Regions from separate parts of the Salinivibrio sp. ML198 genome, predicted to be linked through region 1. Evidence: riboswitches for the same ligand, from Rfam matches in the RefSeq annotation. Region 1 holds a riboswitch; the other holds the start of a gene.
The links. Region 1 has a riboswitch for lysine ahead of lysC (lysine-sensitive aspartokinase 3). Riboswitches for the same ligand answer to the same signal wherever they lie in the genome.
Positions count from the first base shown of each region.

Region 2: linked by a shared signal. The riboswitch ahead of BZG25_RS02850 (Na+/H+ antiporter NhaC family protein) and the one ahead of lysC (lysine-sensitive aspartokinase 3) in region 1 are both predicted to bind lysine.

Region 1 is NZ_MUEZ01000020.1:3,061-10,477, forward strand. It holds gene metH (methionine synthase) at 74-3,733, shown strand; gene lysC (lysine-sensitive aspartokinase 3) at 3,772-5,160, opposite strand; lysine riboswitch at 5,258-5,445, opposite strand; gene BZG25_RS13325 (alanine--glyoxylate aminotransferase family protein) at 5,709-6,842, shown strand; gene BZG25_RS13330 (Wzy polymerase domain-containing protein) at 6,839-7,417, opposite strand, start outside.
Region 2 is NZ_MUEZ01000003.1:79,718-87,134, reverse strand. It holds gene rnd (ribonuclease D) at 1-1,007, shown strand, start outside; gene minE (cell division topological specificity factor MinE) at 1,082-1,351, opposite strand; gene minD (septum site-determining protein MinD) at 1,353-2,165, opposite strand; gene minC (septum site-determining protein MinC) at 2,183-2,845, opposite strand; gene BZG25_RS02865 (YcgL domain-containing protein) at 3,115-3,390, shown strand; gene BZG25_RS02860 (lytic transglycosylase domain-containing protein) at 3,401-4,372, shown strand; gene BZG25_RS02855 (H-NS family nucleoid-associated regulatory protein) at 4,425-4,850, opposite strand; lysine riboswitch at 5,124-5,305, shown strand; gene BZG25_RS02850 (Na+/H+ antiporter NhaC family protein) at 5,394-6,977, shown strand; gene BZG25_RS02845 (thymidine kinase) at 7,085-7,417, shown strand, end outside.

The sequences.
Region 1 (7,417 bases):
AGACGTCTAGATTTCCATTTTCGCTGTGGTAGGATGAAATGACTGCAACGAGGAAGATGATAAGCGTAATAGTATGGACCGACTGACACAGCAACTGCGCGACCGTATTCTAGTGATCGATGGTGGCATGGGCACCATGATTCAGGGGTTAGGGCTCAATGAGGCCGATTATCGTGGCCAACGTTTTAAAGATTGGCACTGTGATGTGAAAGGCAACAATGATCTTTTGGTGCTGACTCAGCCTGATAAGATCGCTTCGCTACACAGTGATTACCTGGCCGCGGGCGCGGACATTATTGAAACTAACACCTTTAACGCCACCCAAATTGCGATGGCCGATTACGACATGCAGGCGCTGAGTGCGGAAATCAACGTCGCGGCAGCCCGGCTTGCGCGTGAGGTCGCTGATGCGTGGACGGCGAAAACGCCGGATAAACCCCGTTTTGTCGCGGGTGTGTTGGGGCCGACCAACCGAACGTGCTCAATCTCACCAGATGTGAATGACCCTGGGTTTCGCAATGTCAGCTTTGATCAGTTAGTCGACGTGTATGCCGAGTCCACCGAAGCGCTCATTGAGGGTGGGGTTGATATCATCATGTTGGAGACCATTTTTGATACCTTGAATGCCAAAGCCTGTGCGTTTGCGGTTGAAAAGGTCTTTGATGCCCGTGGGTTTCGCTTACCCATTATGATCTCCGGCACCATCACTGATGCGTCTGGACGCACCTTATCCGGACAAACGACCGCCGCCTTTTATCACTCGCTGCGCCATGTTGAGCCACTGTCGTTTGGCTTAAACTGCGCACTGGGGCCGGCTGAATTGCGCCAGTATGTCAAAGAGCTGAGCGACATTTGTGAGGGCTTTGTCTCCGTCCACCCTAATGCGGGGTTGCCCAACGCGTTTGGTGAGTATGACCTTTCTCCCGAAGAGATGGCGACACACATTGATGAGTGGGCGGCGTCAGGCTTTATCAATTTGGTCGGTGGTTGTTGTGGCACCACGCCTGAACATATTCAAGCGATTAGCGACGCGGTGAAAAAACATTCGCCACGCTCTCTGCCTGACCACCCTGTGGCCTGTCGCTTATCTGGGCTCGAGCCCCTGACCATTAATGCCGATAGCTTGTTCGTTAACGTGGGTGAGCGCACCAATGTAACTGGCTCAGCACGCTTTAAACGTTTAATCGTTGAAGAGCAATACGACGAGGCGCTGGAAGTGGCATTGCAGCAAGTGGAAAACGGCGCCCAAATCATCGATATCAATATGGATGAAGGCATGTTGGATGCCGAAAAGGCTATGGTGCGATTCCTCAATTTATGCGCGGCCGAGCCGGATATTGCCCGTGTGCCAGTGATGATTGACTCCTCTAAATGGGAAGTGATTGAAGCTGGCCTCAAGTGCATTCAAGGGAAAGGCATCGTCAATTCTATTTCGCTCAAAGAAGGAGAAGAGGCTTTTCTTCACCAAGCACGTTTAGTCCGTCGCTATGGCGCGGCGGTGATCGTGATGGCGTTTGACGAACAAGGTCAAGCCGATACTCAAGCGCGGAAAGTGGAAATCTGTACGCGCGCTTATCATCTTCTGGTCGAGCAAGTCGGTTTTCCGCCGGAAGATATTATCTTCGATCCCAACATTTTTGCGGTTGCTACCGGCATTGATGAGCACAATAACTACGCAGTCGATTTCATCAACGCCGTGGCTGACATTAAACAAACCCTGCCGCATGCCATGATCTCGGGCGGCGTCTCCAATGTGTCGTTTTCGTTTCGAGGCAACAACCCCGTCCGTGAGGCTATTCATGCGGTGTTTTTGTATCACTGCATCAAAAATGGCATGGACATGGGGATCGTCAATGCGGGCCAGTTAGCCATCTATGATGATTTGCCTGAATCGCTGCGCTTGGCAGTAGAAGATGTGGTGCTCAACAAAGATGATGGCGCCACGGAGCGTTTATTGGAGATCGCCGACAGCTATCGCGATAGTGGGGAGAACGAGGTCGCGGAAACTGCAGAGTGGCGCAGTTGGCCGGTGGAAAAGCGGTTGGAACATGCACTGGTCAAAGGCATTACAGAGTTTATTGTTGAAGACACCGAGCTGGCTCGCGCCGCGGCAAGTAAACCTCTAGAAGTGATTGAAGGCCCACTGATGGCAGGCATGAACGTGGTCGGGGACTTGTTTGGTGAAGGCAAGATGTTCCTACCACAAGTGGTGAAGTCGGCACGGGTGATGAAGCAGGCGGTGGCTTACCTTGAGCCTTACATCAATGCTGAAAAGCAGCAAGGACAGACCAATGGCAAGATCTTGCTCGCCACGGTCAAAGGGGATGTGCATGACATTGGCAAAAACATTGTTGGCGTGGTGCTGCAATGTAATAACTTCGAGATTATTGATCTCGGCGTGATGGTGCCGACCGATAAAATCCTGTCGGTGGCGCGTGAGGAAAACGTCGATATTATTGGTTTATCAGGCCTGATTACCCCATCGTTAGATGAAATGGTGAACGTGGCGAAAGAGATGGAGCGCCAAGGGTTTGATATTCCTTTGCTTATTGGCGGCGCGACCACGTCCAAAGCCCATACCGCGGTGAAGATTGAACAGCATTACCATGCGCCCGTGGTCTATGTGCCCAACGCGTCACGTGCCGTGGGGGTGTGCTCATCGTTGCTGTCACAGACTCAGCGGCCGGATTTTGTGGCCCGTTTAGCCAAAGACTATGCGGCGGTGCGTGAGCAACATCAACGCAAAACGCCTCGAACCGCTCCCGTCACCCTTGAGCAGGCGCGGGACAATAAGTGGCAAACGGACTGGGCAAACTATGCTCCTCCGCAGCCGTTGAAGCCGGGCGTGCATGTTTACGATGATGTCTCGATAGCGACCTTACGTCAGTATATCGACTGGACACCCTTCTTTATGACGTGGTCACTCAGTGGCAAATTCCCGGCGATTTTGGATCACGAACTAGTGGGTGAGGAAGCGCGCCGTTTGTATCAAGACGCCAATGCTTGGCTCGATCGTTTCGAGGCAGAAGGCTTGGTCGCCGCGAAGGGAGTGTGTGGCCTTTTTCCTGCCAACAGCGTTGAGGATGATATTGAAGTCTATGATGATGGGTCTCGCCAAGCGACGCTCACCGTACTGAACCACTTGCGTCAGCAAACGAAAAAGCCTCGTGGTGCCAACTATTGCTTGTCGGACTTTATTGCGCCAAAAAGCAGTGGCCAGCCGGATTGGATTGGCGCATTTGCGGTGACAGGTGGTATTGGCGAATATGCCTTGGCGGAAGAATACAAAGCGAAAGGGGATGATTATAACGCGATCATGATCCAGGCGGTCGCCGATAGACTTGCAGAAGCCTTTGCAGAGTACCTCCATCAGCAAATTCGGATTACCTTGTGGGGCTATGCGCCCGATGAGACGCTCGATAACGATGCGCTGATCCGCGAGCAATACCAAGGGATCCGGCCAGCGCCGGGTTATGCCGCCTGTCCTGAACACAGTGAGAAAGGCAAAATTTGGCAATTGCTGTCGGTAGAAGCACATACGGGGATGACACTTACCGAAAGCTATGCCATGTGGCCGGGGGCGTCGGTCTCAGGTTGGTATTTTTCCCACCCTGAGTCACGTTACTTTGCGGTGGCGAAGATCCAAAACGATCAGCGAGACAGCTACGCAGCACGCAAAGGGTGGAGCAGCGAAGAAGCGGAGAAATGGCTCGGGCCGAACTTAAACGGCTAACGAAAGAAGCCAGCATATTGGCTGTGCTGGCTTTTTTATTATTCAAATAAGTCCGCGTGTAACCGCTGCACCACCTGGGTGGCATCGTCATCTTCAACCACAACACATACATTGTGGTTGCTGGCACCGTAGCAAATCATGCGTAGTTTATGTTGTGCTAAGGCACTGAACACTGGTGCTGTCGCGCCAGCAGTATGATTCATATCATTGCCAATCAGCGCTACCACCGCCAGGTTCTCGCAGATCTCGACATGACATAACTGGGTCAGCTCGGCGATAGCCGCTTGTGGCAGCTGCGGCGCGTCGCCCTGAGTGTTGGTTTGATCAAGGGTTAAAGCGACACTGACCTCCGAGGTGGTGATCAAGTCCACCGAGATTTCAAATCGTGCCAAAACCTCAAATACTTTGGCCAAAAAACCATATGCATGGAACATGTTTAAGCTGGTTAGTGTCACCATGGTTTGGTTTCGTCGTAAGGCGACGGCACGAAACAGCGGTGCCGAGTGCGCGTGCTCGCGGATCCAGGTGCCGCCTTGCTCAGGCGCTCTCGCGGCCCCGACAAACACTGGTATATGTTGGCGCACTGCAGGCAGCAAGGTGGACGGGTGCAGGATTTTGGCACCAAACGTGGCCATTTCTGAGGCTTCGCTAAAACTAATCTCACTGATTGGGCGCGCTTGTTCGGCAATCCGCGGGTCGGTGGTATAAATCCCGGGCACATCGGTCCAAATGGCCAAACTCTCTGCGTCCACGGCTTCGGCGAACAGTGCTGCACTGTAGTCGCTACCACCACGGCCTAAGGTGGTGGTTTGTCCGTGGGCATCCGCGCCGATAAACCCTTGGGTGACCACTCGATGTGTGGCTAAATGCGGAAGCAATTGGTCGTGGCACTGTGTTCGCGTCTGTTGTGGGTCAGGCTGGGCACAGCCAAACTGGCTGTCGGTGCGCAGCAATTCACGCGCATCTACTCTCAAAGCGGTTATACCTCGGCTGTTGAGCAAATGGGTGAAAATATGGGTTGAGATCAGCTCGCCGCAGGCAACTAACGCATCCGTTAGCGCTGTGTCAGGAATGATGGCCGCTTTTTCGGCATACTCGGCAATGGCGAGATGCCAGTGTTCGACGGCTGCTTGCGTGTTTTGGCAATCAGGAAGTTGCTGCAATATTGCTTGGTGAATGGCATTAATGGCGTCCAACTTGGCTTGGCGCACGTCAGGGTCGCTGATCCCTTTTGCGAGCGCGACTAAATGATTGGTCACTCCGGCGCACGCACTGATCACGATTAAACGGGTTTGCGGGTTTTGCTCGATAACCGCGGCGCTTTGCTGCATCGCCGCTAGCGTCCCGACACTGGTGCCGCCAAACTTAGCGACTGAAATTGATGGTAACGGGTTCACGTCCTTTTCCCCTTTTGAGCTCGTGCTCATTGATTCAACATATTCAAAAGTCAGTGGGGAACATCAGAAGTCACATCGTGACCGCGATAAATACCGCGACAAGGTAGGAAGAGCAAACGGCAGGCATTCTGCCAGAAGCGCTCCACCTGTCTGTCCATATGGATGACAAGTGACAGCCTGAAGGATTCAGCCTTCAAGGCCGGCAGCGTATCGACCCCGATCTTACGCCACCTCGGCATTGTCTCCCCTGGTTATCACGCTTAGGAGTGGGGCTCCGCCTGATAACTGCCTGAGAAATGCACCTCTTCTGCATGTTCAGTCATGGGTTGGTGACCGCATGAACAGTTTTAACATTACGGGTGTGGTCGCAGGGTGTCAACCGTGTTTTTGCTCTTGATGGGGGAGCACTGCCCAGCCCCCGCTTTGACTGAGGAAAAGGAGGCCATTGCGCCCTATCGGCACTGAAAAGAAACATAAATCGCCGCTAGCGATCACACAGTTCATGTGCCAGAGGCTAGGGGGATGGCGAAAAAATATGCTATAACGGTGAGCCTCGGTACCAACAACAAGGATTCGTGATGGCTCGTGCAATTTCCGATATTCAGTCTTTTCAACCCGTCGCTCGCACATTGATGGGGCCAGGGCCCTCTGACATTTACCCGTCGGTGCTGCAATCATTGAGCAAGCCGACATTGGGGCATCTTGACCCCTTATTCATTGGCATGATGGATGAGGTCAAGCAGCTACTGCAGTACGCTTTTCAAACCGACAATCCGTTTACCATTGCGGTCTCTGCACCCGGGAGTGCGGGGATGGAAGCCTGTTTTGTCAATTTGGTGGAGCCTGGCGACACATTGATCGTCTGTCGCAATGGCGTGTTTGGCGACCGGATGCGAGAAAACGTGGAGCGTTGTGGCGCACATGCGGTCATGGTTGATGATGCCTGGGGCGATCCGGTTAATCCTGAAAAGGTTGAAGCGGCCTTGAAGGCGCACCCGGAGGCTAGCATTGTCGCATTTGTCCACGCGGAGACGTCCACAGGCGCTTGCTCTGATGCACAGGCCCTTGCCACCTTGGCACGTGAACACGGCTGCCTCACTATTGTCGATGCGGTGACCTCACTCGGTGGCGTGCCGTTGAAGGTGGACGAGTGGCAATTAGATGCAGTCTATTCAGGCAGTCAAAAATGTTTGTCGTGTGTACCGGGCTTGTCGCCAGTGACATTCTCGCCCCGTGCAGTAGAAAAAATGCAGGCGCGGACTCACAAGGTGCAAAGCTGGTTTCTCGATCAAAGTTTGGTGCTGGGGTATTGGAGCGGCGACGGCAAACGTAGCTACCACCATACGGCACCCGTGAATAGTTTATATGCCCTACATGAAGCCCTGCTCAAACTGTATCACGAAGGGATTGAGAACGCGTGGCAACGCCACGATACCATGCATCAGCGTTTGAAAGCGGGATTGGACAATTTAGGGATTGGCTTTGTGGTCGATGAACCTTATCGTTTGCCCCAGCTTAACGCCGTTTATATTCCTGAGGGCGTGGATGATGCCGCCGTGCGCCAGCATTTACTTCACACCTATAACTTGGAAATTGGCGCTGGCCTCGGTGATTTGGCGGGTAAAGCCTGGCGAATCGGCTTAATGGGCTACGGCGCAAGGGATGAGAACATTGCCCTGTGCCTTAAAGCCCTTGAAGAGGCATTGCGCTAGGGCGTTGAATGATCCGGTAGGGTATGGCGGATTGTCCATACCTTCGCCGCGTTTGGATACAAGTAACGCGCTTCTTGCTGGATATCGCGAGCCCGCTGACGGTCACCGATTTGTAGGGCCACTTGATAGGCATGCTGATAGCCAGCAAAGCGTGGTCGTTGTGCGACTTGGCGCAATAATTGGTTAAGGTGTTGCTGGCGCTCAGTGTCAGACAGAGTTGCTAAATTAGCCTGAAAGTGACGGCTTTGTTGTGCGTGGGCCAGCTTTTGCTGCCACCATGGATGTTGCTGGTATAAGGCAAAACGTTGCGAGCTGAGTAAAGAGTCGCGCAAATAACGATTGGCCAAATATACGGATGACAGGCACACGAGTGTCGTGATGACGAGGGCAGTGATCACGGTGCGACTGGCCACACGTTGGCTGTAACCATGAGTGAGTACCGGGTAGCGGCGATATTTGCTGGTGAGGTTATCAAGCCAGTATAGCCAAAGGAGTAACAATACCCCATTGAACCACTGGGTGCCGCTTACCGGATAGATCATCAGTCCAGTGAGCGGAGGTAGCACTAAAGCAAT
Region 2 (7,417 bases), on a different contig from region 1:
TGGTCCAGATTTATGATGGCGAGCAACTGGTGCTGGTTGACCCGCTAGCCATTGATGATCTTTCTCCGTTATGGGCGCTGTTGACTGACACCCAAGTCACCAAGGTGTTACATGCGAGTAGCGAAGACTTAGAGGTTTTTCAGCACTACGCGGGCGTGTTGCCAACCCCCATGGTAGACACGCAAATCGTCGCCGCCTTTTTAGGTCATGGCGTCTCCGAGGGCTTCGCAAGCTTGGTAGAGCGTTATGTCGGCGTGAGCTTAGATAAAGGAGAGTCGCGCACTGATTGGTGTGCACGTCCCTTAACGGACAAGCAGAAACAGTATGCGGCCGCTGATGTGTATTACTTGCTACCGCTTTATCAAGCGCTGACTCAAGCGCTATCCGACACACCGTGGTATGACGCCATGGTAGAAGAGTGTGGCCTGTTGTGCCGCAAAAAGCAGTGGGTAAAGCCGGATGAAGCAGCTTATCTCGATATTAAATATGCGTGGCAGCTTAAACCTCAACAGTTAGCGGTATTGCAAGCCCTTGCCAAGTGGCGAGCTAAGGAAGCGCGCCGCCGGAATATGGCACTCAACTTTATCGTTAAAGAGCAAAACCTCTGGAAAATGGCGCGTTATGGTATTCGTACGGTTGAGCAAATGAACGAGCATGGGTTCGACAAATTTGAAGTGCGTTATCACGCGCAAACCTTGATCACGTTGGCCACGCAAGCGGATAAAACCCCGTTAGCCAAATGCCCGCCGGCCATCACACGCTTAGTCGATGAGCCTGGGTATAAGTCGGTGATTAAAGCGATTAAGGAGCAGGTGCAAGCCCAGGCAGATAAATCAGGCTTAGCGCCTGAGTTTATTGGTTCTAAAAAGCAGCTTAATCAATTGATTACCTGGGTATGGCGAGAGGAGCGTCAAGAAGACAAACGTCCTGACTTAGCCTCGGGGTGGCGCTTTCGGTTAGTGGGTGAGACATTGCTGACGATGATCCCTAACGCCCCAGGGGCATAGTGATCATCTCACGCATAAACAAAAGCGGTGGCCTTGAGCCACCGCTTTGTGTATTAGCCCGTTGTGATTGAGATCTAGCTCTCTTTTCCCTCTTCGGGCAAGGTGACATTCAGCTCCAAGACGGATAGGTCATCATCGCCTTGCTCTAGGCTGACAGACACTTGGTCCGGTGCGATATCCACGTATTTGCGGATCACGTCTAAAATATCTTGCTTGAGCTGAGGCAAATAAGTCGGCGCTGGGCTATCTGCACTGCGACGCTCGGCAACAATAATTTGTAAACGCTCTTTGGCAATATTGGCCGACTTTTTCTTAGATGGGCGGAAGAATTCAAGCAGTGCCACATTAGCCTCCAAATAAGCGTTTTAGGAAACCTTTGCGCTCTTCCTCGATAAAGCGGAAGGGACGCTCTTCACCCAGCAGACGCGCAATGGCATCTTCATAGGCTTGGCCTGCATCAGATTCTTGGTCAAGTACCACTGGCTCGCCTTTGTTTGAGGCGTGCAACACAGACTGGCTCTCCGGGATGACCCCTAACAGTGGAATACGCAAGATATCTTCAACATCCTCAACACTGAGCATTTCACCGTTGGTCACACGTGCAGGATTATAGCGAGTGAGTAATAAGTGATGTTTTACCGGATCCTCGCCGTTTTCTGCGCGGCGTGACTTGGAGTCGAGAATACCAAGAATCCGATCAGAGTCGCGTACGGATGAAACCTCTGGATTGGTGGTAACAATCGCTTCGTCAGCAAAATACAGCGCCATTAATGCACCGGCTTCAATGCCCGCGGGCGAGTCGCAAATAATGTATTCAAAGCCAAGCTCATCCATGTCTTTTAGAACCCGCTCCACGCCGTCTTTGGTTAGCGCATCTTTATCGCGTGTTTGTGAGGCTGGCAGAATAAACAAATTGTCTACGCGTTTGTCTTTAATTAATGCTTGATGCAGATTGGCTTCGCCATTAATGACATTGACAAAGTCATAGACGACCCGACGCTCACAGCCCATCACCAAATCCAGGTTACGTAGGCCAATATCAAAATCGACCACGGCGGTTTTTTTGCCTGTCATGGCCAACCCGGTCGCCAATGCCGCACTCGATGTTGTTTTACCAACACCGCCTTTACCGGAAGTAATTACAATAATTCGTGCCATTCCTCTTCCTTATTCTCTTATAGCGTGAGGGGGTCAATGTGTAAGCTTTCTTGATTAAGCGAGACCATGGAAGGTCGCTCTAAATGTTCTGATGGAATTTTATCGCTGAGCCAATAGCTTCCTGCTACTGACAATAATTCTGACTGAAGGTTCTGACAATAAATACGCGCTTGCTTTTGTCCACTTGCGCCGGCAATAGCTCGGCCACGCAAAACGCCATAGATATGAATACTGCCATCGGCTATCACTTCCGCGCCGGCACTGACATGATTGAGGATCACCAGATCGGCGTTTTTCGCATAGATTTGCTGACCTGAACGCACGGGGGCGGTGACCACTTTGGCAGGCGGCTGAATCGGATCGGCAACTCGGGATTGCTTGCTTGACTTGAGCACGGCTAGTTGCGCATTCAGCGCAAGCTCGCGTGTATCATTATGGGTGACGCCGGTCAATCCGACGAGAATCATGCCTGTGGCCTGTAAGCACTGCTTTAAGGCACCGATATCAGGACATTGTGATAGGCGGCTAATGTCAGCGACAACAGGGGCGCCTTGAAAAAAGGCCGGTGCTTGGGTGACTTTCTCTGTCAAAACATTGGCAGCGGCAGCAAAATTATCGTCAACGAGGTGGAGGACGGAAAGGGTAAAGGTTGAGCCTTTCAACTCCGGTTGTTTGAGCATGTTATTCGATCCCGGTTTTGTCATTTAAACACGAGTCAGACGCGCATTATCAGACGTTGGATAGCATGGTATATTCACAGCGCCAATGCGGCAAGCAGGGTTTGCCGTTGATGCGGCATTTCTCCCTTTAATGGTGTTTTTTTAACGTTTGAATGAGAAATGGCAGCAGAGACGCGTTTTGACACACTTTGCTGCAAAGCTTAACAAACCTTTACCCCGAGATGACAATTTATCGCCAGTAATATGGCATGCTCATGAGGACTTTTGAGATGTATTGCGCAATTTATCGTAGCAAAAAGAAAGAAGGCACCTATCTTTATCTTGCAGAGAAAGATAAATTTGATGATGTGCCTGAGGCATTAATGAATAGCTTTGGGCAACCCGAATTTGCCATGATGATCAACTTAGACAAGCGCGATAAACTGGCTGCTGTTGACATCAATAAGGTTAAACAAAGCCTGCAAAGTGATGGCTTTTTTGTGCAATTGCCCCCGCCACCTGATGCGGCATTGCAGGCCATTCGTAATAAAAACGAAAAACTGTAAAAGGAAGACTATGCGCAAAGGTATGATTTCAGCTTCTATCGCGGCGGCACTTTTGGTGAGCCCTGTGATGGCCAAGCCCGGATTCGAGCAGTATGTGACCACCTTAAAAGCCGAGGCACGAGAGGCGGGCATCAGTGATGCGTTACTTGAGCGTGCGTTTAAGGACGTTGAATACCACGAGCGTGCGGTCAGCTCCGATCGAAATCAACCTGAGCGACGCCTTACGCTGGATGAATATATTCCGCGTGCTGTGCCTGATTGGAAAGTCGCCCAAGCGAAAAAACTGTATCGTGAACATTACGACACGTTGAAAACCATCGGTGAGCAGTACCAAGTTCAGCCGCGTTTTATTGTGGCTTTATGGGGCGTAGAAAGTAATTTTGGCAAACTTCAGGGCAGTTATAATGTGATTGAAGCTTTATCAACATTAGCCTTTGATGGTCGTCGAGAGGCCTTTTTTCGTAAAGAGACCATGGCTGCACTGAAGATATTACAGCAAGGGCACATTGCGCCAGAAGCGATGAAAGGCTCTTGGGCAGGGGCAATGGGCCAATGCCAGTTTATGCCAAGCTCGTTTATTAATTACGCGGTCGATGGCAATCAAGATGGTAAGAAAGACATTTGGCAAACAGAAGCCGATGTTTTTGCGTCTGCTGCGAATTACTTAAAAAAAGCCGGGTGGGATGATACTTATACATGGGGGCGGCAAGTACAGCTACCTGCAGGAATAGATCGTACTTTGCTTGGCACCGACAGTGATAAAGCACACTCATTGAGTGCCTGGCAGACGCGTGGTGTGCGCCGTTTGAATGGTCAGGCGCTACCCGCCGTCGATATCAATGCGTGGTTGATTCAGCCTGATGATGGTAAAGGCAGGGCTTATCTTGTTTATAATAATTATCAGAGTTTATTGAAATGGAATCGCTCGCACTACTTTGCGTTAGCGGTGAGCCATTTGGCAGACAGAATTAAATTTGGTTAAGGGATAAAAAAAAAGAGGCTGAGCGCCTCTTTTTTTATGCGGGAATATGGACTTAGGCTTCTTGGCCTGGGATGAGGAAATCTTCCTGCTTAGCCGCACCGCTCTCAATCGCTTCGCGAATCACTTTCGGCATACGACCTTGGCCTGTCCAGGTTTTTTGTGAGCCATCTTCGCCCGTATATTGATATTTTGCTGGACGAGTCGCGCGTTTACCCGATGCTTTGCTCTTAGAAGCACCACCTAACAATGCCACGATTTCTTCTGGGTCAATACCGTCGGCTTCTAACATAGCACGGTATTTTTCTAACTTCTCTAAGCGCTCTTTTTCTTGCGCTTCAGCTTGGCGATCGATTTCTTTGCGCTCTTCAACAACCGTTTGTAATTTTTCTAAGGCTTCGTTCAGTTGCTCAGTAGACATCTCTTTTGCAACTGCGCGTAAGCTACGCAAATTGAGTAAGGCTTTCATTGCATCAGACATTATTGGTTCCTATTTGATTTATATGTTAATTGAAAGAATGATAGCAGTATAATTGAAATATACAATATGACCTATATTAATACGCCATATTGTTCATTAATTGCAAGTTAACCGCAAATTTGACTTTAATTCTATTGTCTTTTTTGAAACAGATGTCTAAAAAAATAGAAGATAAGACGCATTTTATTGGCATCGAGTTAAGGTGGGGGTTAATCGACGTTTTTTCAACCATAAATAGTTGCGATAGTAAACACGTTGTGTAGAATGCACCACGCTTAACGTAGAGGTGCGTTGTTTATAAGTCGTGCGCAAGAGGGTGATACCGATGAGAGCGCATAAAAGGAAACAACGCCGAAGCCAATCAGGTCATCACACCGATTGAGCTGGGGCTGTTACCGAATAGGGGCAGCACTGCCATAGTACTTGGAAATACACTATGGAGCGCTACTGTATGTAGGAGGCAAGCTGTTTGCCGTGTGATACCACACCTTACCGTCTTCATTTCTGCAGTAGATCTCCAACCACCTGGTTGACACTGAGATCATGAACTTAACAGATTTTTCTTCATCCGCTTTATCACTGCTTCCCCCTTTATTGGCGCTAGGCCTCGCGATTGCCACACGACGGGTTTTATTGTCGTTGGGCATGGGAATCGTACTAGGTACTGTGTTACTGACCGATTTTTCTTTCCTCTCTTCTGGACAGTACTTACTTGAGGTGATCACTGGACTATTTATTGCTGATGGAGGCTTAAATAGCTGGAATTTAAGTATTCTCGCGTTTCTTATTTTACTCGGTATGATCACTGCGCTCCTGTCTCTTTCTGGAGGCACACGCGCGTTCGCCAATTGGGCGCAAAGTCGGATCAAGAGTAAACGTGGGGCGAAACTGCTCGCCGCTTTTCTCGGCGTATTTATATTTGTCGATGATTATTTCAACAGCTTAGCGGTGGGCGCCGTTTCTCGCCCCGTGACAGATAGATTTCACGTCTCTCGAGCGAAACTGGCTTACATTCTTGACTCCACGGCAGCCCCTATGTGTGTGATCACACCAGCATCAAGCTGGGGAGCCTATATCATTACCGTGATTGGCTCGATTTTAGTGGCGCATGGTGTGACGGATTACACGGCGCTAGGGGCATTTGTCACCATGATCCCGATGAACTTTTACGCCATTTTTGCCTTGCTCTTAGTGTTTGCGGTGGTTTGGTTTCAACTGGATATTGGCCCGATGCGTCAGTTTGAATATCAGGCGAAAAAAGGCAGTCGATTGGGCGATGAAAGTGAAAACTGCGCTGATATCTGCGATGACTTAGGGATTGAAGAAAGTGATAAAGGCAGCGTGGCTGATTTGGTCGCCCCCATTATTATGCTAGTCGTGGCGACGGTGGGGGCGATGCTATATACCGGCGGACAGGCCTTGGCCGCTGATGCACAATCCTTTTCTCTCCTCGGCGCGTTTGAAAATACCGATGTCGGCATGTCATTGCTGTGGGGTGGACTGGCGGGTTTAGCTGTGTCCTTAGTGATGACAGGTAAACAAGGTATTGCGGTATCAGATATTGCGAAAACCCTTTGGGTGGGCGCAAAGTCTATGTTTGGCGCGATCCTCATTCTGTTATTTGCTTGGTCAATTGGCCATATTATTGGTGATCTACAAACAGGCAAATATTTGTCGTCCTTGGTTGAGGGGAACTTACCGGCGCAATTCTTGCCTGTGGTGCTCTTCTTGTTGGCGGCAGTGATGGCCTTTGCAACAGGGACGTCGTGGGGGACGTTCGGTATTATGCTTCCTATCGCGGGCGATCTTGCCGCGGCGACAGACATTGCTCTGATGCTACCTATGCTCTCAGCAGTATTGGCGGGGGCGGTATTTGGCGATCATTGTTCACCAATTTCTGATACCACTATCTTGTCTTCAACAGGGGCACGATGTGGACATATTGATCACGTCGCCACCCAGCTCCCTTATGCTATTGGCGGGGCGCTTGTCTCAACCGTAGGCTTCATGGTGTTAGGCTTTACCGCGTCACTTCTTTGGTCTTTGATGGCGACCGTGTTTGCGTTCGTTGCACTATGTGCTGGGTTAATGTGGCTTAAAAAGCGACCGTGTAAATTGGTCGGTTAATTATCTAGCCTCGCTTCGGCGGGGCTTTTCTTTTTCTGCTAGTGCGGTAGCATGCCTGTTTATTTAATCCAGCTCGCCCACAATGGGCATTACGTGTAGAGACAGTTATGGCTCAGTTATACTTTTATTATTCGGCAATGAACGCGGGTAAGTCGACCACCTTGTTACAATCGGCCTTTAACTACCAAGAGCGCGGTATGCAGCCTCTACTCTTTACCGCCGCGATTGATAACCGCTATGGGGTCGGAAAAATTAGTTCGCGAATTGGCTTAGAAGCTGATGCCCACCTGTATGACAATCAGACGTCGCTATTCGAGCACGTTGCGACTATCTTGGCGCAAGAGAAAGTTGACTGTTTATTGATTGATGAGAGCCAATTTTTGACCAAACAGCAAGTCCTTGAGCTCACTGATGTGGTGGATAAGCTGCGGATCCCAGTA